DNA from 3 places in the Lysinibacillus sp. NPDC093210 genome. Region 1 is predicted to be linked to each of the others. Evidence: riboswitches for the same ligand, from Rfam matches in the RefSeq annotation. Region 1 holds a riboswitch; each other region holds the start of a gene.
The links. Region 1 has a riboswitch for cobalamin ahead of ACIP9C_RS10040 (energy-coupling factor ABC transporter permease). Riboswitches for the same ligand answer to the same signal wherever they lie in the genome.
Positions count from the first base shown of each region.

Region 2: another riboswitch for cobalamin. It lies ahead of ACIP9C_RS03030 (glutaredoxin family protein); the one in region 1 lies ahead of ACIP9C_RS10040 (energy-coupling factor ABC transporter permease).
Region 3: another riboswitch for cobalamin. It lies ahead of ACIP9C_RS11830 (ABC transporter substrate-binding protein); the one in region 1 lies ahead of ACIP9C_RS10040 (energy-coupling factor ABC transporter permease).

Region 1 is NZ_JBIVOE010000003.1:166,414-173,842, reverse strand. It holds gene ACIP9C_RS10060 (S8 family peptidase) at 1-2,036, opposite strand, end outside; gene ACIP9C_RS10055 (energy-coupling factor ABC transporter ATP-binding protein) at 2,181-3,017, opposite strand; gene cbiQ (cobalt ECF transporter T component CbiQ) at 3,014-3,787, opposite strand; gene ACIP9C_RS10045 (energy-coupling factor ABC transporter substrate-binding protein) at 3,791-4,063, opposite strand; gene ACIP9C_RS10040 (energy-coupling factor ABC transporter permease) at 4,065-4,811, opposite strand; cobalamin riboswitch at 4,952-5,135, opposite strand; cobalamin riboswitch at 5,393-5,572, shown strand; gene ACIP9C_RS10035 ((2Fe-2S) ferredoxin domain-containing protein) at 5,712-6,083, shown strand; gene cobJ (precorrin-3B C(17)-methyltransferase) at 6,087-7,429, shown strand, end outside.
Region 2 is NZ_JBIVOE010000001.1:607,669-615,097, reverse strand. It holds gene ACIP9C_RS03045 (FecCD family ABC transporter permease) at 1-433, shown strand, start outside; gene ACIP9C_RS03040 (ABC transporter ATP-binding protein) at 420-1,208, shown strand; gene ACIP9C_RS03035 (ferrochelatase) at 1,298-2,206, shown strand; cobalamin riboswitch at 2,769-2,944, shown strand; gene ACIP9C_RS03030 (glutaredoxin family protein) at 3,065-3,289, shown strand; gene nrdI (class Ib ribonucleoside-diphosphate reductase assembly flavoprotein NrdI) at 3,286-3,645, shown strand; gene nrdE (class 1b ribonucleoside-diphosphate reductase subunit alpha) at 3,642-5,735, shown strand; gene nrdF (class 1b ribonucleoside-diphosphate reductase subunit beta) at 5,723-6,691, shown strand; gene dut (dUTP diphosphatase) at 6,703-7,140, shown strand; partial or broken gene ACIP9C_RS03005 (GNAT family N-acetyltransferase) at 7,261-7,429, shown strand, end outside.
Region 3 is NZ_JBIVOE010000004.1:76,515-83,943, reverse strand. It holds gene ACIP9C_RS11840 (class I adenylate-forming enzyme family protein) at 1-664, shown strand, start outside; gene ACIP9C_RS11835 (acyl-CoA dehydrogenase family protein) at 667-2,334, shown strand; cobalamin riboswitch at 2,672-2,855, shown strand; gene ACIP9C_RS11830 (ABC transporter substrate-binding protein) at 3,052-4,020, shown strand; gene ACIP9C_RS11825 (FecCD family ABC transporter permease) at 4,017-5,018, shown strand; gene ACIP9C_RS11820 (adenosylcobinamide amidohydrolase) at 5,015-6,475, shown strand; gene ACIP9C_RS11815 (cob(I)yrinic acid a,c-diamide adenosyltransferase) at 6,489-7,052, shown strand.

The DNA of each region.
Region 1 (7,429 bases):
GTCAATGCGCCACTGTTGTCATTGGATACACTTAGTACATACTCTTCATCAGGGATTGCATCGAAAACGATACTTACACTTTCACCTTTTGCTGAGCTGGAAGATGCTTGTATTGGGTAGGGTGCATTTTCATTCCATTCTTCTTCATCTACTTGTTCTGTTGAGATGTTATCCAAATCGCTTTTTAAATGGATTTCCATTGATGCTGTCACACCTGGTATACCAGATAAATCAAATTTCAATGTAGATGGTTGCGTTACTGAAAAGATAAAGTAATCTTGATCACTTTGTTGATCATCTGACAGTAACGTATAATTTTCCCCTACTGTACTAAAAGGGAACTGTTGAATTTTATGTGCGCTATCCATTGCTAATGAATCGATTGGTATTTCATTTGTCGTTTGCGCTGTGAAAATATAGTTTGAAGCACCTTTTAAGCTATAGCTACCATTATGATCTTTGACGCCAATAAGAAGCGTTCCTGCTTGCTCTGCTTTATAAAGGTATCCTTCATGTTTTCCTGCGCGGACATCATTGACATTTATCATTTCAGACTCATCTTTTTGACCTGTAGGGTAGAAGTATAAGTCAAATGCATAGTCATAGTTGCTAGCTCCTTTTAATGACAGTTGAGCATATTCACCTGCGTCCAATTCAATTTTATACCATTTCTTTTCATCTGGTAGCTTGAATTCACCTTTTTCGGTATTCATACTATTTTTATTAAGCACTGTGGCATTATTTAGGCGCTCTTCTTTTGTTTCAGAATAGCGCTTTGGTAGGTTGTTTAAATCGAAGTGCATTGCTTTTAATGGGTCGACGAGGCCATGGCCATAGGTTAGATCGTAGCCTCTTTCACCTAAATCCTTTGCGGTCATTTCGAGTATTGCCTCTATTTCATGAGGCTTTAAAGTGGGATATTTTGATTTTAGTAGGGCTGCTACACCCGCAACTACAGGAGATGCCATTGAAGTCCCACTAAAAGCTGTGAAGGAGGATCCCTTTTTTTGATCATAAACGGTACTATAAATATCTTCTCCTGGCGCAACTAAGTCCACTGATGGTCCATAGTTGGAATAGCTTGATAGCTTATTACGTTCATTTGTAGAACCAACGCTAATGACACCTTCGAAAGAAGCGGGGAAGGAGTATTGATCTGTTGAATCATTGCCTGCGGCAGCTACAATCGTAATGCCTTTATCGATTGCTTTTTTAACGGCTTCCTGTATTAGTGGAGATTCTCCGTAGCCACCGAGACTCATATTAATAACGTCAGCGTTTTGTTCAATAGCATAAAGTATACCTTGCGCAATAACGAAATCATTTGCAGTTTGTTTGCCGTTAAAGACATCTATTGGAAGAATCTTAGCTGTTGGAAAAATACCATGTCCGCCAAGCCCATTATCTTTAGTAGCTGCAATAATGCCTGCTACATGCGTCCCATGTGGATCAGAAAAGGACGTATTGGCAGGTGTAGCTGCATTATATGGTGGAAGCACTTGAGACTTCAATTCTGGATGTTTATAATCAACACCAGAATCGATAACTGCTACTTTGACCTCATGATTTCCTGCTAATGATAAAGCCCTATCAATTTGCAGTAGGTTTAAATGATACATATCCTTCTTCTTTGGATCAACTACATTACTAAAGGATTGGTACTTGTAGCTTGGAGATACACTTTTGACTCCATCTTGCTTGGCATAATAAGAAACAGCCTCTGTTAATGTTACGCCTTTTTTTAGTTGGATTACTTCGTAACCTAATGAAGGAATCGATCGAATTACTTTTGAACCAATTTTACTATGTACGGTCTTAGCAAGACTCGAATGTTTGACGATAATAGTATCGGCACTAATCCATTCGTTTCCTCCTGTTTGATAGTTGAACTGCTTTAACGCTTGCTTTTTGTTGCTAGCGAGCATACTTGTCACCAATTCTGGGTTCTGTGGTGCTTCAGCAAAGGCAGAAGCAGCAGGAACCATTAGTGCAGAACATGCTACGACAGCGATTGATTTCATCACCCAGTTTTTCAATTGTTTTTCCTCCTTGAGTAAATAATGGTATTTCACTATTTATAACGGATGGAGAATAGAAAGGTTTCATACTACAATAAAATTTTTTAGAAATTGTTTGAGAATTGTTTGAGTGCCTGGCACCCGAACAGGCACCGAAACAATTTAGAGCTTTTCGATAAGTCTTTGTAAGTCTTCCTTCGAACGAGGCATCGGCATGCCAACGTCAAATAGCTTTTTGTTTTGTAAGGCGAGTGTTATTTCAAAAACCCAAGGACGTTCAAGATGGGCTTGTTCCAGTAACTTTTCTTGATAGAACAATTCGACAGGATTCCCATCGTAAATGACTTTCCCAGCCTCCATAACAATTATTTGATCCGCCCATTCATAAGCCAAAGCGATATCATGGGTCGCCAATAAAAAAGTTCGGTGCCCATTTTCTAATTTAGCTAAGTAATGTAAAAGTTGTGCAGCATAATAATTGTCTAGTCCAGCAGTCGGTTCATCTAATAGTAATACAGAAGGTTCCATGGCCAGCACACCTGCCATGGCAACACGTTTTTTCTGTCCGACACTTAAAAAATGTATGGGTTTATCAAGTAATGACTCAACCTCTGTTTGTGCTACAGCCCAGGCGATTTTTTCCTCGATTTTTTCTGGAGACCACCCAAGATTTAATGGCCCGAAAGCGATATCTTGCTTTACTGTGCCTGAAAAAAGTTGATTGTCAGCATCTTGAAATACGATGCCGACTTGTTGACGTAATGCTGATAATGCTTTTCTAGAATAGCTAAGCGCTTCGTTGCAAAACGTAATGCTGCCATCGGTCGGTTTTAAAATTCCATTTAGATGCTGAAATAGTGTTGATTTCCCAGCACCATTATGACCTAGTAGGGCGATTTTTTTCCCTTTGGGAATTTGCAATGAAATATCTGTAAGGGCCTCGGTTCCGTCTGCATAGGCATATGATAAATGTTTAAGATCAAAATAAAGCTCTGTCATGAGAAATAACCTCCATATAATACGAGGAATAAAAAAATAAGAACAATTCCAAACCAGTTTTTCTTGCTATAACATACACTGTCTTGCCAATAAACAGATTCGCCACCACGTGCCTGCATCGCATTATTTAGTTCACGACTACGTTGAAACATTTCTGCAAACAATGCTGCAATAAGCATGGAAATCGACCGTAGCCATTGTATAGGCGATTGATAGCCAAGGCGTGATTGTTGAGCAAGATGAATTTTTTGCATGCTATTTAAAAAGATGAAAATAAATCGATACGTTAACTCTACTAATTCTACAAATAAAGCAGGCAGATGCCATTGACGTAAGACGTGACAAATAGATTGGACCGAAGTCGTTAAAATTAAAAAGTATAAACAGCTAATACTGCCTAATACAGAGAAAAAAAGCTGCTGTGCTGTGATCAAGCTTTCATTTCCGATGAAAAAAGTCCAATTACTAAGAGAAAATGCCCAGAAATGTGCTGGAAGGTTACTAGAATTTGGCGCAATTGAAATCAAAATAGATAGTAAACTGGATAGCAGAAAAAATCCTGGTAACAGCAGTAATTTCGCATAATATTGGAAAGGGATTTTTGCGCCTAAAATGATAAAAGCACTCATTACAATAAATGTAATGAGTGAAATAAGTTCATCTCTCACGATAAGCGACAATAGCAGTAACCCCAAGGAAAACGTCATTTTTTCTAACGGATGAACGGACGCTAGTTTATTCATATAAGCATACTTATCAATGAGTAACATCGCTTAACCTTCCTTATGCTTGCCTCGCATATAGCCTACGAAATAGCCAATAAAGCCAGCACCAATCGCGGCTTGTAATACGAATAATAAGCTTTCGATTTCACCACTTGGTGGCTCCCATAAGCTTTCAAACCATGGTTCATATTCTGCATTAATTTCACCGATTGCAGCTTCAGCTTCTCCGTCTGCACCACCGAATTCTGCACCTTTTTGTACAAAAAGAGGGATGATTGCTAGAAGTACAACGACAGCTAGTAGCAGTAAATTCTTTTTCATCCTAATGTGCCTCCTTTGCAGAGAAAACACGTAGTGCCTTTAATTCGCTCACATTGTATTTTTTTAAGAAATTCATAACGATAACTGTTAAAATCCCTTCACTAATTGCTAGAGGGATTTGCGTTAAAGCAAAAATACCTGCAAATTTTGTGAATGAAGCCATAAAGCCTCCTACTTCAGAAGGGAAAGCCAGTGCTAATTGAACTGAAGTGACAACATATGTACCTAAGTCCCCAAGCATCGCTGCAAAAAAGACAGCAATAGAGAATGATAGGCCGATTTTTTGAGAACCTTTAAAGACATAATATGCAATAATTGGTCCTACAATCGCCATTGAGAAAGCATTCGCACCTAAAGTGGTAATACCACCATGCGCTAAAAGTAATGATTGGAATAATAAAACGATTGTTCCAATCACACTCATGGCTAATGGTCCGAAAAGAACTGTACCAAGACCAACACCAGTAGGATGTGAGCAACTTCCTGTTACTGATGGAATTTTCAGTGCCGATAAGACAAATGCAAATGCACCTGATAAGCCTAATATCATTTTCGTTTCAGGATTTTCGTCAATTGTTTTACGAATAGAACGTAATCCTAAAATAATAAATGGAATTGAAATGACCCACCAAAAAATCGCCCATTCAATCGGCAAAAATCCTTCCATGATATGCATAGCAAACGCTCGTTTTGGTACTAGTAAAAAAGCCACTAAGAAATAACTAAGTTTCCAAAAAGAAAATTTCAAAACCTTTCCTCCTCAACAGTAAATTTCGAATGTAGCGTGCGCAATAAAAAAGCACTTCTCCGTTTCGGAAAAAGTGCATAGCTGAAAAAGCAAATCGAATTGTCATTTGCCAAGCCGCACACCTATCCTCGTAGGTTGAAACGATCACGATTTTCTCGGCAGGTCTCCTGGCTTTAGTTCAACATTTTATAGGCCTTCCCGTCCTATGGACAGTGACATTTTCTATAAAATTCCCTAGTACAGTGGCGGGACCGCGCCGGACTTGAACCGGCTTCCCTTTTAAGCGAAATGAATACACTTCGCACCGAAAAAAGATGAAGTTGTGAGTTTTCACGAAGAAGTGTAACATGTTTTTCCAATCAGAAGCTATCCTTTTTTTGTAAAAAGTTTTTGTAAAAAGAATAACAATCTAGAAAATTCAGATAAATGTAAGAAAAAATCGATCAATTTCAATGAAATATTTGTTGAAATTTTATTAAAAATCTAATAAATAAAAAAGAAATGTTGAAAAGTATAAAAATAATAGGCTATGATAGAAACAGTTTTATATTCGTTTTATTAACATTTCATTTCAAAATTTAAATATAAATCCATCATTAAGTGCTCGAAATACTTCGAGATAATAGGGAAATCGGTGTAAACCCGGTACAGCCCCCGCTACTGTAATAGCTGATGAAATCGCAATGCCACTGAAGACTTGGGAAGGCGCGAAAGTAAGAGGAAGCTTAAGTCAGGAAACCTGCTTAATTGATGACATGCAAACTTTTCGGAGGGAGAAGTGAAGCGAGAGCGGATACGTATATATTCGTTTTTATTTTGGCTTCTATAAAACCTTTACTCTTCGATATCGAGTAAAGGTTTTTTTCTTTTTCCTAAAAGAAGAATGAGGGGAGAAAAGCAATGACAACTTGGAATTTAGAGGGCATGAAAACCCATCTTTTTATTTGTAATGGCAGTAGTTGCATGAAAAAAGAGGCTGAGGAAATTACGCTCGCAATTCGAGACGAAATAGAGAAATTAGCACTCGATAAGGAAATACATACGACAAGAACGCGTTGTAATGGCAGATGTAAAGATGCTTGTGTTGTGATCGCGTATCCACAGGGAAATTGGTATCGTGTACCAACAGTTGAGCATGGTAGAACACTTGTACAAGATTTAAACCATGATTCTTTACATAGTGAGCATGTTTTTACACTGACAGAAGGTACGTTGCAACGTACCCCGCAAACAACAGCCATTAAAGGCATCGACAAGGTGAAAGAGGGGTAAAAAATGGCGCAAAAAGGAAAGATTTTTGTTGTAGGCTTTGGACCTGGGGATTTCAAACATATTACGACGCGTGCTGTAGAGGCATTGCAACAAAGTGAATTTATTATCGGGTATAAAACGTATGTGGAGCTCATTCAAGATTTAGTAAGTGCAAAGTCGATTGTTAGTACTGGTATGACTGAAGAAGTGTCACGAGCACAAGAAGCGGTACGTCAAGCGGAGGCCGGAAATATCGTTTCTGTTATTTCGAGTGGTGACTCAGGCGTATACGGGATGGCTGGACTTGTATATGAAGTACTAATTGAGCTTGGTTGGACGGAAGCGACTGGGGTTGAAGTCGAAATAGTACCAGGGATCTCTGCTATTAATTCGTGTGCAAGTTTGCTAGGCGCACCGATTATGCATGATTCTTGCACGATTAGTTTAAGTGATCATTTAACACCTTGGAATTTAATAGCAAAGCGTGTTGAAGCTGCGGCGATGGCTGATTTTGTAATTGCTTTATATAATCCAAAAAGTGGTCGCCGTACACGTCAAATTGTAGAAGCACAACGGATTTTACTAGAATATCGATCACCGGATACACCTGTAGGACTTGTGAAAAGTGCCTACAGAGATCGTCAGGAAATAACGATGACAACTTTAGCAGAGATGCTCGAGCATGATATCGGCATGTTAACTACAGTTATAATTGGAAATTCATCGACATTTTTCTATGACAATAAAATGATTACACCGCGTGGCTATCAGCGCAAATATACACTTGGAGAAGAAAAACAGCCTTTACGACCACATCAGCGTTTAAGAGAAGAAAATGAACCGTGGGCAATGAACCAAGAAACCGGTACTGCACGCCATGACTTTGCTGCAGATCCAAATGCAGGACGTCTGAAAAGTAGTATAGCGATAGCACCTGCGCCTGTATCGGTACCAGAAAAATCATCTTTGGAAATGGCAGCAACTGCACTAGCCATGGTTAAAGGAACAACTGTCACAAAGGCAACAACAAAGATAGTTCAGCAAAAAATGGAGTCGATTTTTGAACTAGCTGTTAGTCCTGGGGTAGCAAATAAATTTTTCACTCCACAGCAAATGATGACGTTAGCTGAAGTTGTGGGAGATGAAGGCACGATGGAATATACACCTGACCATCAAATTCATTTGAAAATCCCAACGACAGACCCAGAAATTATTACTGAAAAGTTAAGAGAAGTAGGCTTTTTACTTGCACCGATTGGCGATGTACTGTCATTAAAGGCTTGTGATTTCTGTTATGGGGAGAAGGCTGATTCAATCCCATATGCAGAGGAAATTCAAGAAAAACTTGGTGGGTTGTCGTTGCCAAA
Region 2 (7,429 bases), on a different contig from region 1:
GCAATTTAACATGATTATTTACTATGTTCTTGTAGCAATTATATTATCAATTTATGCAATTAAACATATTCGTATTATGCGTCTAGGAGATGAAATGGCAAGCCTTTTAGGGCACAATGTTGAACGAAGTCGATTCTTTTTAATTGCATTAAGTACGTTATTAGCAGGGATAGCAGTAAGTGTTGCCGGATTAATTGGGTTTGTAGGTTTGGTTGTACCGCATATTTTACGACTAATTATCGGTGGAGATCATAAGTATTTACTACCTACTTCAGCTCTAGCTGGTGGCTTACTTGTTGTTTTCGCTGATACAATTGCGAGAACAGTATTTGATCCTATTGAGTTTCCTGTTGGCATTTTACTAGCATTCATTGGTGGGCCGTATTTCCTTTATTTAATTCATAGAAAGGGGAATTCCATTGCTACGAACTGAGCACATTCAATATCAACATGAGTTCACCAAGTTCCAGTTAGATGATATTACCTTGAAGATCAATGAAGGAGAAATTGTTAGTTTAATAGGTCCGAATGGCTCGGGGAAATCAACATTATTACGTGTGATTTCACGTCTTTTAAAACCGAATAATGGTACAGTATTTTTGGATGAACGAAACATTCATGAAATGAAGTCGAAAGAAGTGGCTAAAACACTAACGATGCTCCCGCAAATGAATAGTCATCAATTAGATTTAACAGTGCGCGAGTTAGTGGAGTTTGGGCGTCATCCGCATAGCGGAGGGAAGACGGTCCTGTCAAAAGAGGATAAAGAAATCGTCGATTGGGCGATTGATGTAACTGGATTGCAAGACTTGCAAAATCGGGTACTACCTTCGATGTCTGGAGGTGAACGGCAACGTGCTTGGATTGCAATGACTGTAGCACAGCATCCTAAAGTGTTGTTGCTAGATGAGCCAACAACATATCTAGATATTGCACACCAATTAGAAGTGATGGAGCTTGTAAAAGAGTTAAATCATAAATACAATATGACCGTTATCATGGTGTTACATGATATTAACCAAGCTGCACAAAATAGCGAACGTCTGATTGTCCTAAAGAAAGGAAAAATACATTACGACGATTCACCACATTGTGTATTATGTAAAGAAATGTTTCAAACAATTTTTGAAATTGATGCTGAAATTTATATGCAAGATGGAAATCCAATCTTTACGCCGTTAAAATTGTGCTCAAGTCCCTGTAAATGATGGTAGCCCATGTTTGTGATAGAAATATGCAGCAACTACAACACACATAAAAATTAACTTATTATAATGAAGAAAAGGAGATTTTAAATATGATTGGTATAATTTATTACGCTTATGGCGCCCCAAAATCTTTAGACGATGTAACACCTTATTTTACACATATAATGAAAGGTAAAACACCACCACCTCATGTGATTGAAAACGTTACGGCACAATTTAAAAAATTAGGTGGTATTGATCCATTAGCAGCAAATACGGGACGTATTGCTAAAGGGCTGGAGCATGCTTTACAGCATCGCTTAACACAGCCTGTAAAAGTATATAACGCATACAAACATACAGAACCTTATATTCCGGATGTTGTTAACACAATGCTTGCAGATGGGATCACAACTTTTATTACGCTACCTGTGAATCCGATTATGTCTACAGGTGCTGCTGCGTTTCATGATGAAGTTAGTTCGTTATTAGCTTCTCATGACGTTAAGGTCATTCATGCGAAAAATTGGCATTTAAATGATGAATTACTTGCTGTATATAAAGATCGTGTTCAACGTGCATTTGAATGGATTCCTGTTGAAAAACGAGCACAGACGCATGTTTTATATACAGTCCATAGTCAGCCAATTGATCCCGAAAAAAACGAAAACTACGTACGCCAGTTTTCTGAATTAGCCGAAGCCATTTCAAAAACAGTTCAAATTGATAACTGGCATATTACATATCGAAGTGGTCATGGGAAAGGTGACTGGCTAGGTCCTAATGTAAAAGATTGTATAAATACACTACATGAAGAAGGAGCGCAAGGCTTCGTCACATGTGAACTTCTTTCGCTATCAGCGGATATTGAGTCCTATTTTGAAGTCGGATATGAATGTCATAGATTGTGTGAGGAACTTCAAGTTGAGTTTGCTCAATCGGAGTTTCCAGGTGATAGCTATGATACCATTCAAGCTTTAGCTGCAATTGTCGAATCATTTATTCCAGCTCATAACTGAGCTAGTTGGTACCTTTACATGTAGACATTCTTAAATTATATTGCCATCTGATGTCGAGTTTTCATTGATGTCAGATGGCTATTCGTTTTTAATCAGAAAAGCAAACGAGTATAGAAGAACAAAGACAGGTTGGATTGCTACAAAATTATTATAAATGAAATCTAACAAATGGCAGATTCAATTTAATATCTTTTTTCTGAATAAAGTAAAAGAAATGTATGGTAGTAATAGGGCTTACGATAGTGGCTAAAATGGTTTAACAGATATAAACTTATATTAAGAAGTTTATATTAAATTTCATCTTCAGTTTAAAATAGGCTGCAGTAGGTAGCATAATAATTCCTTGCGATTCTATGAAAAATCTCCATGAAAAACAAGCTATAATTCTTTGGAACTACTGACTATATTGTTTATGGTGCTTAACTAGCTAGTCGTTTTCATTTATTAACAGTTTGTTCTTCCTAAAGAATATAATGAAAAGTTACACTATAAAGAATTCACTTTTCTGGATTTACTTTTTACTAGAAGGATGGTACACTTAATTGTGTTCAATAACAATATATTGTGTTCGTTTTATGTAGGTACTACTATATGTAGTTTAATAGGGAAGTTCGGTATATCCGACGCTGTCCCCGCAACTGTTAAGCTGACGATGATTTAATCCACTGTGCATTGGTATGGGAAGGATATCAGAGAATGAAGCAAAGCCAGGAGACCTGCCTATAATAAAACAAATCAACCTTTCTTCGGGGAATAAGAAATGGGGACGTGACTATTATTTTGCTTTTTTACGTTTCTAACTTAGGCTGTCTCTCCCGAGAGATAGCCTTTTTATATTATGAAAAGAGGGAATTTAAAATGAAACTTTATACTAAAACTATATGCCCAAAATGTCTTTGGGTCAAATCGGAATTACAACGTGCAGGACTTGAGGCAGAAATTGTGAATATTGATCATGACGAACAAGCAAAGCAAAAAATTATGGACGCAGGCTTTTTAAGTGTGCCTGTTCTTGAAGTAAATGACACATTTATAGGAGATGTTAAAGAAATCGTTTCTCAAATTGAGATGATTGCAATATGATCGTTTATGCCAGTCGTACAGGTAATGTGCGAAGTATTGTTACTAAATTAGATGGAGAATCAATTGAAATATATGATGGATTATTGTTGACTGAGCCCTATCTTTTAATAACATACACAGACGGCTTAGGTGATATTCCTGCAAAAGTAGCCCGCTTTTTAGAGCAAAACAGGGAATTTTGCAAGGGAGTAGCTGTTAGTGGTAATAGTAACTTTGGGCACCATGTATTTGGCGGAGCTGGTGAGAAAATTGCAGAAGCCTATCAGGTCCCGCTAGTATGTAAATTAGATTTACGTGGATATCAGGCTGATTATGATGTTATACAAATGTTTTATGAAACGAGGGTGAAGGGATGAAAACATATTTAAAGCTTAATAATGAGGTGCTTAATCGCTATAGCACGACAGGTCAATTAGAGCTTGAAAAGGACCGTGAAGCAACACGCCGTTATTTTTTAGAATATGTAAATGTACGTCTACGTTATTTTATTGATATTGAAGAAAAGATTCGCTATTTAGTTGAAGAGGGTTACTATGAGAAACAATTTATCGACATGTATGATATAGATTTTATTAAACATCTATACAAAAAAGCATACGATTACAATTTCCGCTTCCCTTCTTTTATGAGTGCGAGTAAATTTTATGATAGCTACGCAATGAAAAGTCGTGACGGAGAAGAAATTTTAGAAAAATATGAGGATCGTATTGTTATTATTGCTTTATATTTAGCACAAGGGAACACTGTCTTAGCAGAACGTTCGGTTGAGGCAATGATGGAAGCGTACCAACCAGCCACGCCAACCGCTTTAAATAGTGGGAAAAAAGCACGTGGCGAATTAGTGAGCTGCTTTAAACTATCAATGGACGATTCAATGAATAGTATTGCTGAAAATATTGGTTATTGTTTGGAGCTATCACGCCTTGGCGGTGGAGTGGGGGTAAACTTAACAGATTTACGTCCATTAGGTGACCCAATTAAAGAAATTTTAAATCGTGCAAGTGGTGTTATCCCGGTTGCTAAACTTTTAGAAAATTCTTTTAGCTATTCGAATCAGCTTGGACAACGAAACGGCTCTGGCGTTGTCTATCTAAATATTTTTCACGCAGATATAGAAAATTTTATTTCATCGAAAAAGCCAAATGCGGATGATAAAATCCGTCTTGCAACGCTATCAACAGGTATTATTATTCCAAGTATTTTCTTTGAACTTATGAAACGTGATAAAGATATTGTGTTGTTTAGTCCATATGATATTTATAAAGAATATGGTAAACGGATGTCTGAAATCTCAATTACTGAGATGTATTACGAGTTACTAGATAACCCGAATATCCGTAAGATTAAACGTTTGAATGCGCGTAGACTTTATACAGAAGTGAAAAAAGCACAATTTGAATCAGGCTATCCTTTCGAAATTTTTGATGATAATGTCAACGATGTACACCCACTCAAAAATATAGGTCGTGTAAAAATGTCGAACCTATGTACAGAAATTCTACAAGTACAGGAAACAAGTATAATTTCTGACCAAAATGAACCAAATGAATACGGGCTGGATGTATCGTGTAACCTAGGTTCAATTGATATTCATGCCGCAAGTAAAGTAAGTGATTTTGGAACATTAGTTGATACAGCAATGCATTTATTAACGAATGTGTCGCAAATGACGAACATCACGAATGTACCGCCTGTAGCTAAAGCAAATAAGCTAATGCATTCGGTAGGGCTTGGTTGTATGAATTTGCATGGTCACCTTGTTACAGAAGGAATCATGTATGGTTCAAAGGATTCGATTGATTTTATGGATAGCTTTATGGAAGCGATGAACTATTATTCACTTAAATCATCTATGGAGATTGCTAAGGAAAGAGGCGAAACTTTCTACCGTTTTGAGGATAGTGATTATGCTTCAGGCATTTATTTTGATCAATATGTAAATAAAATCGAAGTAGAGCTCTCACCTGTTGTCTTAAAAGCACTAGGAAATATTCCAATCGTGACATCAAAAATGTGGGAAACATTAAAGCAGGATGTTATGCAATATGGTTTGTTCCATTCTTATCGTCTAGCTATTGCACCAACTGGTAGTATTTCATATATTCGTAGCTGTACAGCATCGATTGCACCAAGTACGGAGCGCGTAGAGGTACGTGATTATGCGGATAGTCGAACAATTTATCCAATGCCACATTTAACAAATGATAACAGTCATTTATATGTTGAAGCATATGATGTGAATCCATATGATTTAATCGATTTATATGCAGCATCTCAAAAACATGTAGACCAAGGTATTTCGATGACGCTGTATGTAACTGATAACTGGACAACGGAGCAGTTGGCTAAAATTTATATTTATGCTTGGGTAAAAGGGATTAAGTCTGTTTATTATGTCCGTCAACGTCTGCAAAGCTTAGAGGAGTGTGTCGCATGTCAAATATAATTTACGAAGCGGTCAATTGGAATAAGTCAACGAGTGAACTAGCACAAGTATTTTGGGATCAACAATGGAAACAAATTTGGTTTCCAGAAGAAATTGCTGTAAGTAAGGATATCCAACAGTGGAAAAATTTCGAGCACCAAGATACGTATAAGAAAGTATTTGCAGGCTTAACATTACTTGATACAGTTCAAACTAATATTGGGATGAACCGTGTTGCTGCTTTTACAACAGATCTTCAAGAAAAGGCTGTTCTTACTGTATTTGATGCATTTGAAGCGATACATGCAAAATCCTACTCATATATATTCACAACGCTTTGTACAAATGAAGAAATTGACGCGCTATTTGAATGGGTAAAGAAAAATGAATATCTACAATATAAGGCTAATAAAATTGCAGATATTTATAATAGTATTGAAGAAGGGGATTCTGAAAGTTTGTGGAAAGCGATGTTCTCATCCGTTATGCTAGAATCTTTCCTTTTCTACTCTGGCTTCTTCTATCCATTGTACTTAGGTGGGCAAGGCTTTCTTCGCAATAGTGCAGAAATTATTTCCCTTATTTTACGCGATGAATCCATCCACGGTGTGGCAGTAGGCTTCTTTGCTCAAAATTTATATAAGCAATTTTCTAAGGAAAAGCAAGAAGAGCTAACATTATGGGGTTATGAATTATTGCTGGATTTATATCAAAATGAAATGAATTATACAGAGGATATTTATGCTGAAACAGGTTTATCGCCTGAAGTAAAAGCTTACGTTCGCTATAATGCGAATAAAGCGTTAATGAATGTTGGATTTGACCCAATGTTCCCAGAAGAAGAAGTTAATCCTATCGTTATGAATGGTATTCGCAATGAAGGTTCAACATATGACTTCTTTTCACAAAAGGGTTCTACTTACGCAAAAGCAAAAGTAGCGCCAATTACAGATGATACATTTAAATTTAATCGTTAAGGATGAAAATAATGAACTTAGACGTAAAAATCAAAAGAATTCATGCTGATGCATTGCTACCTTTGCAAGCTAATCCAGGTGACGCTGGAATGGATCTTTATTCAATAGAAGCAGTAGAAATTCCTTCGGGAGAAGCAAAATTAATAAAAACAGGCTTACAAATTGAATTACCAAAAGGGACAGAAGCGCAAATTCGTCCAAGAAGTGGACTAGCATTAAAACATAGTGTAACAGTTCTCAATAGTCCTGGTACAATTGATGAAGGCTACAGAGGGGAAATTGGCGTTATTTTAATTAATCATGGTAAAGAAACATTTATCGTTGAGAAATCAATGCGCATTGCACAAATGGTAATCCAGATTGTCCCTTCTATTCAACTTCTAGAAGTAAATGAATTATCTCAAACTGTTCGTGGCGCTTCTGGATTTGGAGCAAGCGGAACAAAATAAGTTCGTAAAGATTAAGTTCGGTACCGTACCGAACTTAATTTTTTTTGTAGGAGTGCCAGACACCCAAACAATTTACACACAATTTCGCAGTTACTTATTTAGTTAGATAAGAAAACGAATGAAATTGTTGGTCATATTCTTTTAACTAACAACATAATTGTCGTCGTCTCTAATCAATCTGTAGATTCATTAGCACGTGCTCCGTCAACTAATTAATGCGGCTTTAAAACGTGCAAAAAAGCTTGGTTTTCAGTCAGTAATCGTTTTAGGGCACAAAGATTATTATCTG
Region 3 (7,429 bases), on a different contig from region 1:
ATCACAAAATGAAATTTGCCATATACAAAAAGCTTTCCGAACAGAAAATCTAACATGTGTTTATGGATTAACAGAGGCTGGGCCAAGTGGTTCCTTATTGTTCGGACAAGAGCATAAAGCAAAGGCGGGGAGTATCGGGCAGCGTGCTCCTCTGGGGACGGAGCTTCGTATTATTAACGACAACGGGGAAGATGTCGGAGTGAATGAAGTGGGCGAGGTTGTGTTATTCGGAGAAGGCAATATGATGGGATATTACAGGGATGAAGTAGCAACAAAGGCAGCATTTATAGATGGATGGCTGAAAACAGGAGATTTAGCTCGGAAAGATGAAGACGGCTATATTTGGATTGTAGATCGCAAAAAGGATGTTATTATTTCAGGCGGTGTCAATATTTATCCGAAAGAGATTGAAGATTTTCTTTTAAGCTATGAAGGGGTTTTTGAGGTGGCTGTTATTGGTGTCCCTCACCCGCAATGGGGAGAAACCGTAAAAGCAGTGTATGCTGCAAAGGCAGAGATCAATGATAGTGCACTAAAAGCGTATTTAGAGGAGCATCTAGCAAAATATAAAATTCCACGCTTATTTGAACGAGTGGAAGCGCTACCAAGAAATGCGTCTGGAAAAATATTAAAACAATCGTTGAAGGAACAAGAGGTGAGATAAATATGAAAGTGTTACAGCAAGATGCAAATCGGACAACTAACTTTTTCACAGAGGATGAGACACTACACAAACTATTAGAAATGATGCTAGATAAAGAACTTCTAGTCTATGCTCAGCGAGAGTTAAAGGATTTCGGCGAGCTTTGTGCAAATGACATCGACGTGAGAGCGAAGCATACGGACAGAGAGGGAGAGCCCAAACTGCAACGCTATAATGCTTATGGTGAGGACATATCGGAAATTTGGGTCAATGAAGGCTACAAAAAAACGATTGAAGAAACTTATAACACTGGGATTGTTGGCTATGTGCATAAGGAAATTCCACAGTTAGGTAGAAGGGGGAATTATGTGTATAGCTTTGCGCAAGGCTATTTACTGTCACATGCAGAGCCTGGCTTCTATTGTCCAGTTACCTTAACGATGGCAACAGCTTATTTGCTAGATCATTATGCGAGTGATGAGTTGAAGGACAGGTTTTTACCACATGTTTGTGCAACAGGGGATACAGAGCTATATGAGGGAGCAACATTTTTAACGGAGCGGCAAGGAGGCTCAGATGTTGGCGCAAATGTTGTAGAGGCTGTACAGGATGGCAGTCATTATCGTTTGTATGGAGAGAAGTACTTTGCATCCAACGTTGGAATGTGTGGTGTGGCAATGGTATTAGCACGTATTGAAGGCGCTTCAGCAGGTTCGAAAGGTTTAACATTATTTGCAGTACCTTGGCGTCAAGATGACGGCAAAGTTAACCACCTTCGCATTCGACGTTTAAAGGATAAGCTCGGAGTCAGAGCGGTGCCATCAGGTGAGGTGGAATTCGATGGTGCACTTGCGTATGTCGTTGGAGAGCCAAATAAAGGAATTTATTATATGTTAGAGGCTCTTAATTTATCTCGAATTTGTAACGCCGTTGCTTCCATTGGTATTATGCGTCGAGGCTATTTAGAGGCGAAGCATTATGTAACAAATCGTAATGCGTTCGGGCAACCTTTAATTCAATACCCAATGATTCAGGATACATTAGGGAAATATGCTGCTAAGTTACATGTAGAGGTAGCTACTGTTTTTGATCTTATTCAATTATATGACAAGGTAACGAGTGGTCAGGGGAATGAGCAGGACATCATTCTTAATCGTTTGAATATCGCCATCATGAAAAAAGAAACGGCTGAACAGGCGGTACATTACGCAAGCGAAGCAATTGAATTGCATGGAGGAAACGGTTATATCGAAGATTTTGTAACACCACGTTTACTTAGAGATGCTCAAGTACTTACGGTGTGGGAAGGTACGGCTAACATTTTAGCACTTGAGCTTATTCGCTTAGTAGATAAATTTAATGCCCATGAATTATTTGTCCATGTAATGCGCGAGCGATTGACGAAGTTAACTGATCGTTCATTAGTACAAATTGTAGGCGAGCAACTGAAGAATATCGAAGCAACATTGCAAGTCTTTAGTCGTTTGGATGAGGCTACGAAGTCGTACGAGGCAAAGGAAGTAGCCGAAAAAATGGCCCATTTATATGAAAGTGTAGTGGCAGTCGAATGGGCAGTCAAATTTGGCGGCAAGTATGAAAAGCTAGCAGAGATTTATTTAGAAGATACATGGGCATTACGCGAAATAGGCGCACCGATGAAAACTGTGCAATATTTTTCGGAAATTATGTAGCGGGTGCCAGGCACACAAACAATTTCGAAAATTTTGTTATTAGTAAAAATATACGTAGACTCCTGCGGGAACGTATGCAATGTAAGCCTCAACAAACCGCGCGACAGCGAGGGTTGTGGCTTAAGTGTGTGTCCTCGGAAAGCGAAGTGGATTTTTCTGATTTAGGAGTCGACATTATGTTAGGTTCTATGAAGTGCCAGCCACCCAAAGCATTATACTAATTGATTGAAGCGTATAGGGTCCGCACACAGCGGAAATCAACGATCATAAAAAAGAGACGCTAATACAGGGTCTCTTTTTTTATCGTTATCTATTTCTATTTTCATGTATAATAAAATCAACTGAATATTATAAAGGTTCTTTACTAAAGTAAAGTGAAAAGGGAAATCGGTGTAATTCCGATGCGGTCCCGCCACTGTAAGTGTGAGTTTTTTCAATCTATGCCACTGAATTTTTTTGGGAAGGCATGAAAAAGCATTTGGAGCACGAGCCAGGAGACCTGCCTTTATAGAACGATACATTGCAGCCTACGAGGATAGGATGGTGGTTTTTTTGTGCAAGCACCGCCTCTCGTTATGATGACGAGGGGGTTTTTTTGTTTTGGAAAGCTACTGACGATAAATAATTGAACATAAAGGCAATAAGTTGCCAACATTCTATCGATCAATCAAGTGAACAGAGCTGAAAAATGCACATACAATCTAAGGAGGTCTCACAATGAAAAAGTATTGGAAAATAGGGTTATCAGCATTTTTAGCAATGGGCATTCTAGCAGCATGTGGAGAAGAGCCGAAAAACGACAAAACAACAACAGAGCAGCAGGACCAGCAGGATACAAAACAGCTAGAAGAAGCAACGTTCCCGCTAACAATAACAGATGCTACTGGCAAAGATATTGTACTAGAAGCACCGCCAGAGAAAATAATTTCTCTTATTCCAAGTAACACAGAAATATTATTTGGACTTGGCTTAAATGATAAAATCGTCGGTGTAAATGATTATGATGATTATCCACCAGAGGTTGCTGACAAGGAAAAGGTCGGCAGTATGGAATTTAATATAGAAAAAATTATTGCTTTACAGCCAGATATCGTTTTTGCACATGAATCAGGTATAGCTTCTTTAGGGGGAGCGATGGATCAGTTGGCAGCAGCGGGTGTTAAAGTATTTGTTGTGACAAACGCTAGTGATTTTAATGAGACATATACGACGATCGAGCAATTAGGTCGCGCCACTGGTAAGCTACCAGAGGCAGAAAAAATTATTGTCAATATGAAAGCAAAGGTTGAGGAAGTCCAAGCAAAATTACAGGACGTAAAGCCGAAAAAAGTCTTTGTAGAAACATCAGATGAACCAGAAATCTACACACCTGGCAAGGACACGTTTATGCAGGAGATGCTAGAAATGATACATGCTGAAAATATCGCAGCTGATACGGACGGTTGGTTCAAAATTGATGCAGAACAAATTATTACAAAAAATCCAGATGTCATCGTGGTCACTTATAATTATGTGCCCGATATTTTAACGAAAATTCCACAACGTGCAGGCTTTGAGACAATTACGGCTGTAAAAAATAAGACTATTGTGCAAGTAGATGAAAATACGACAAGTCGTCAGGGCCCGCGGTTAGCTGATGGGCTTGAAGAGTTAGCGAAAGCCATCTATCCTGAGGCTTTTGAGTGAGTAAAACAGTTTTTGCCTATGTAACAGCCATTACGTTACTTATCGTTAGCATCTGGTGTGGCGTATCAATAGGCTCGGTTCATATTCCGTTAGAAGTTTTTTGGAATAAAGCGGCAGATGAAACTGCTGCCAATATTTTATGGAAAATTCGTTTGCCGCGAGTATTGCTCGCAGGTCTTGTAGGTGCATCGTTGGCGATTGCAGGGGCAGCCTTTCAAGGATTGTTAAAAAACCCGTTAGCAGATCCGTATACGCTTGGTGTATCTTCAGGAGCGTCAGTCGGTGCTGTCATGACATTATTTTTCGGCATCTCTATACCAGTTGTCGGTTTGTATGCATTGCCAACGCTCAGTATGATAGGGGCTGTACTAACGATGGTAGCTGTGATGAGCTTTGCCAGAATAGTAGACCGTTCTCTGAAAATGGAGACACTTATTTTAACGGGAGTTATTTTTAGTTCATTTTTAGGCTCGCTCATTTCACTAATGATAGCGTTATCAGGTGAAGAACTTCGACAAGTGATTGGCTGGTTACTAGGCTCAGTCTCGATGCGAGGATGGCCGTATGTACAAATGATTACCCCATTTGTGGTCATTGGCTCTATTATTTTATGGACGCAAAGACGCGAGCTAAATGTTCTGCTATATGGAGAGGAACGAGCAAAGCATTTAGGTGTCAATGTAAAGCGTAGCAAATATTTAATTTTAGTAGGAGGCTCTATGCTTACTGGGGCGGCAGTTGCTGTTTCAGGAACAATCGGCTTTGTCGGCTTAGTTGTGCCGCATATGACTCGTATGATTTGGGGTTCAGATCATCGTCATTTATTGCCGTTATCTTTTTTGAATGGTGCAACATTACTTATCATTTGCGATTTAGTGGCGCGTACGATAATTATCCCACGTGAGCTACCGATAGGTGTTATTACTGCATTTATTGGTGCACCTGTCTTTTCTTATATTTTTTATAAGCAGCGTAGAAGCAAGGGGGTACGTGTATGATTATCGTTGAACATCTATCAGGTGGCTATGAGGACGTACCAATCGTTAAGGATGTAAGTTTTACGGTAGAAAAGGGGAAAGTTCTTGGCATTTTAGGGCCAAATGGAAGTGGCAAATCAACATTATTGAAAGTAATTAGTGGCGTATTATCAGCAACGGCAGGGACTGTTTTATTGGATGGCAAAAATATTAAAACATATAATCCGCGCACGTTGGCAAAAAAGATGGCTGTACTACCCCAATTACATGCCAATGCATTTTCAAATACAGTACGGGAGGCAGTATCACTCGGCCGTTATCCACATCAAACTGGATTTTTTTCTCATTGGTCAGAGAGGGATGAGCAAGCAGTTCAATATGCCATGGAGCAAACGGGCGTCACACGCTATGAGCATACATCACTGGAGTTTTTATCAGGTGGTGAGCAACAACGGGTTTTTGTAGCACAAGCTTTAGCGCAAGCAGCGGAAGTATTATTGCTAGATGAGCCGACAAATCACCTAGACATTGCGCATCAACGTCAAATTTTAGATATGGTGCGTAAGGAAGCAATTGAATGTGGTTTAACTGTTATTATGGTGCTACACGACATGAATTTAGCATCCCTCTATTGCGATGAATTGTTATTAATGGAAAGCGGCTGTGTACGCGCTTTAGGTGCACCACATAAAGTATTAATAGCGTCTCAAATTGAGGACGTTTATCAGGCAAGAGTGACAACCTATGCCCATCCAGAAATACCTAAACCGCAAATTACAATCATGCCATCATCAAGTGAATATCAGCAACGAGCTGTCATTGTAAAAGAAGATTTTAAAGTAACAACAGATTATATCCAACTGAAATCAAATGTCCCGCTCAAAACAGTTTCTTCAGCTGTTCATAATCCTGGAATAGGCTGGTATGACTGCCTATTAAATCGCTCTGTACCAGGAGATTATGTTATTGATAATGTGAAACAAGAGGTCACAGATTTTTTACAAAGAGAGCATTTTTCGCCGACTAGCACAGTTGTCATGTTAACCGCTGTTCCTACACAACTCTATGCATTAAATGAATATAGCGCTTCTTTCGGTAGTGTGTTTGTCGTTGTCACTGCGGGTGTTGGAAATGCTGTAGATGTCTCTCGCACACACGAAAGACAGGATACGCCATATATTGGTACTATTAATACGTGGGTCATCATCAATGGTTGTTTGTCAGAAGAGGCATTTTTTCAAGCATTGATGACTGCAAATGAAGCAAAAACAAAGGCATTGCAAATGGAAAACATTCGCGATTATCGTAGTGAAACAATTGCAACGGGCACTGCGACAGATAGCTTACTTATTGCGGCAACGCAAAAGGGTGAGGAAATGCGCTATGGTGGTCCTATTACAGATGTCGGTAAGATTATTGGTAAAGGCGTTTATGAGACGACGATACAAGCAATACAAAATTATAAAAATAACGCATAGGAGTGAAAAAGGGATGAAACTTTACACGAAAACAGGCGATACAGGGAAAACAAGCTTAATAGGTGGGCGTGTTGACAAAGACAGTCTACGGGTTGAAACATACGGGGCAATTGATGAATTAAATTCTTTTATCGGCAAGGCAGTGAGCGAATTAGATCGCGAATTATTCAAAGACATTTTAGTTGATTTAGAAACAATTCAACATGAGCTTTTTGATGCTGGTGGAGATTTGGCCAATGTTATGAAGGAGCGTCATTACAAGCTAGCGGAAGCACCGATTGAAGTATTGGAGGCTCGTATTGATGCATTGTCTGATGAAGCTCCACCATTAGAGCGATTCATATTACCAGGAGGGGCTCCTGCAGCTGCAACATTACACATTGCACGAACTGTTGCCCGTCGAGCAGAGCGTCAAATGGTAACGCTAATGAAAGAAGTTCCAGATGTGCCTACTATTGTGCAAAAGTATTTAAACCGTTTATCAGATTATTTATTCGCCGCTGCACGTGTTGTTAATGCTCGTTTAAATTTACCTGATATTGAATATATTCGCAGTGGGAAAGTGTTTAAAAAATAAGTTGATTTTCTAAACAATAGTGGCTCGAGCCTGCCTGTGGCAAGCATTTGCCTGGAGTGTAACGATGTAAATAATCATTTTATTAAATAAATATTTTAAGTGAAATTTATTACAGAGAACACTAGTAATTATAAGAAAAAGAGCTAGTTACGAGAAATTAAAATACAAAAAAGCTACTTTGAAGGAAAATTCAGGGTAGCTTTTTTCCTTATAAAATGTAAGAATATAAAATTATCAGAAATATTTTTGTTTTAATGTTGACTGAATGCTCACTCATTTATTAGAATGTGAATATAGTGGTGGAATATCATACATTTACGTATGAGCTAGAAAATTTAACACAAAGAGAGAGAATTTACGACAAACTAAAAGGGGGG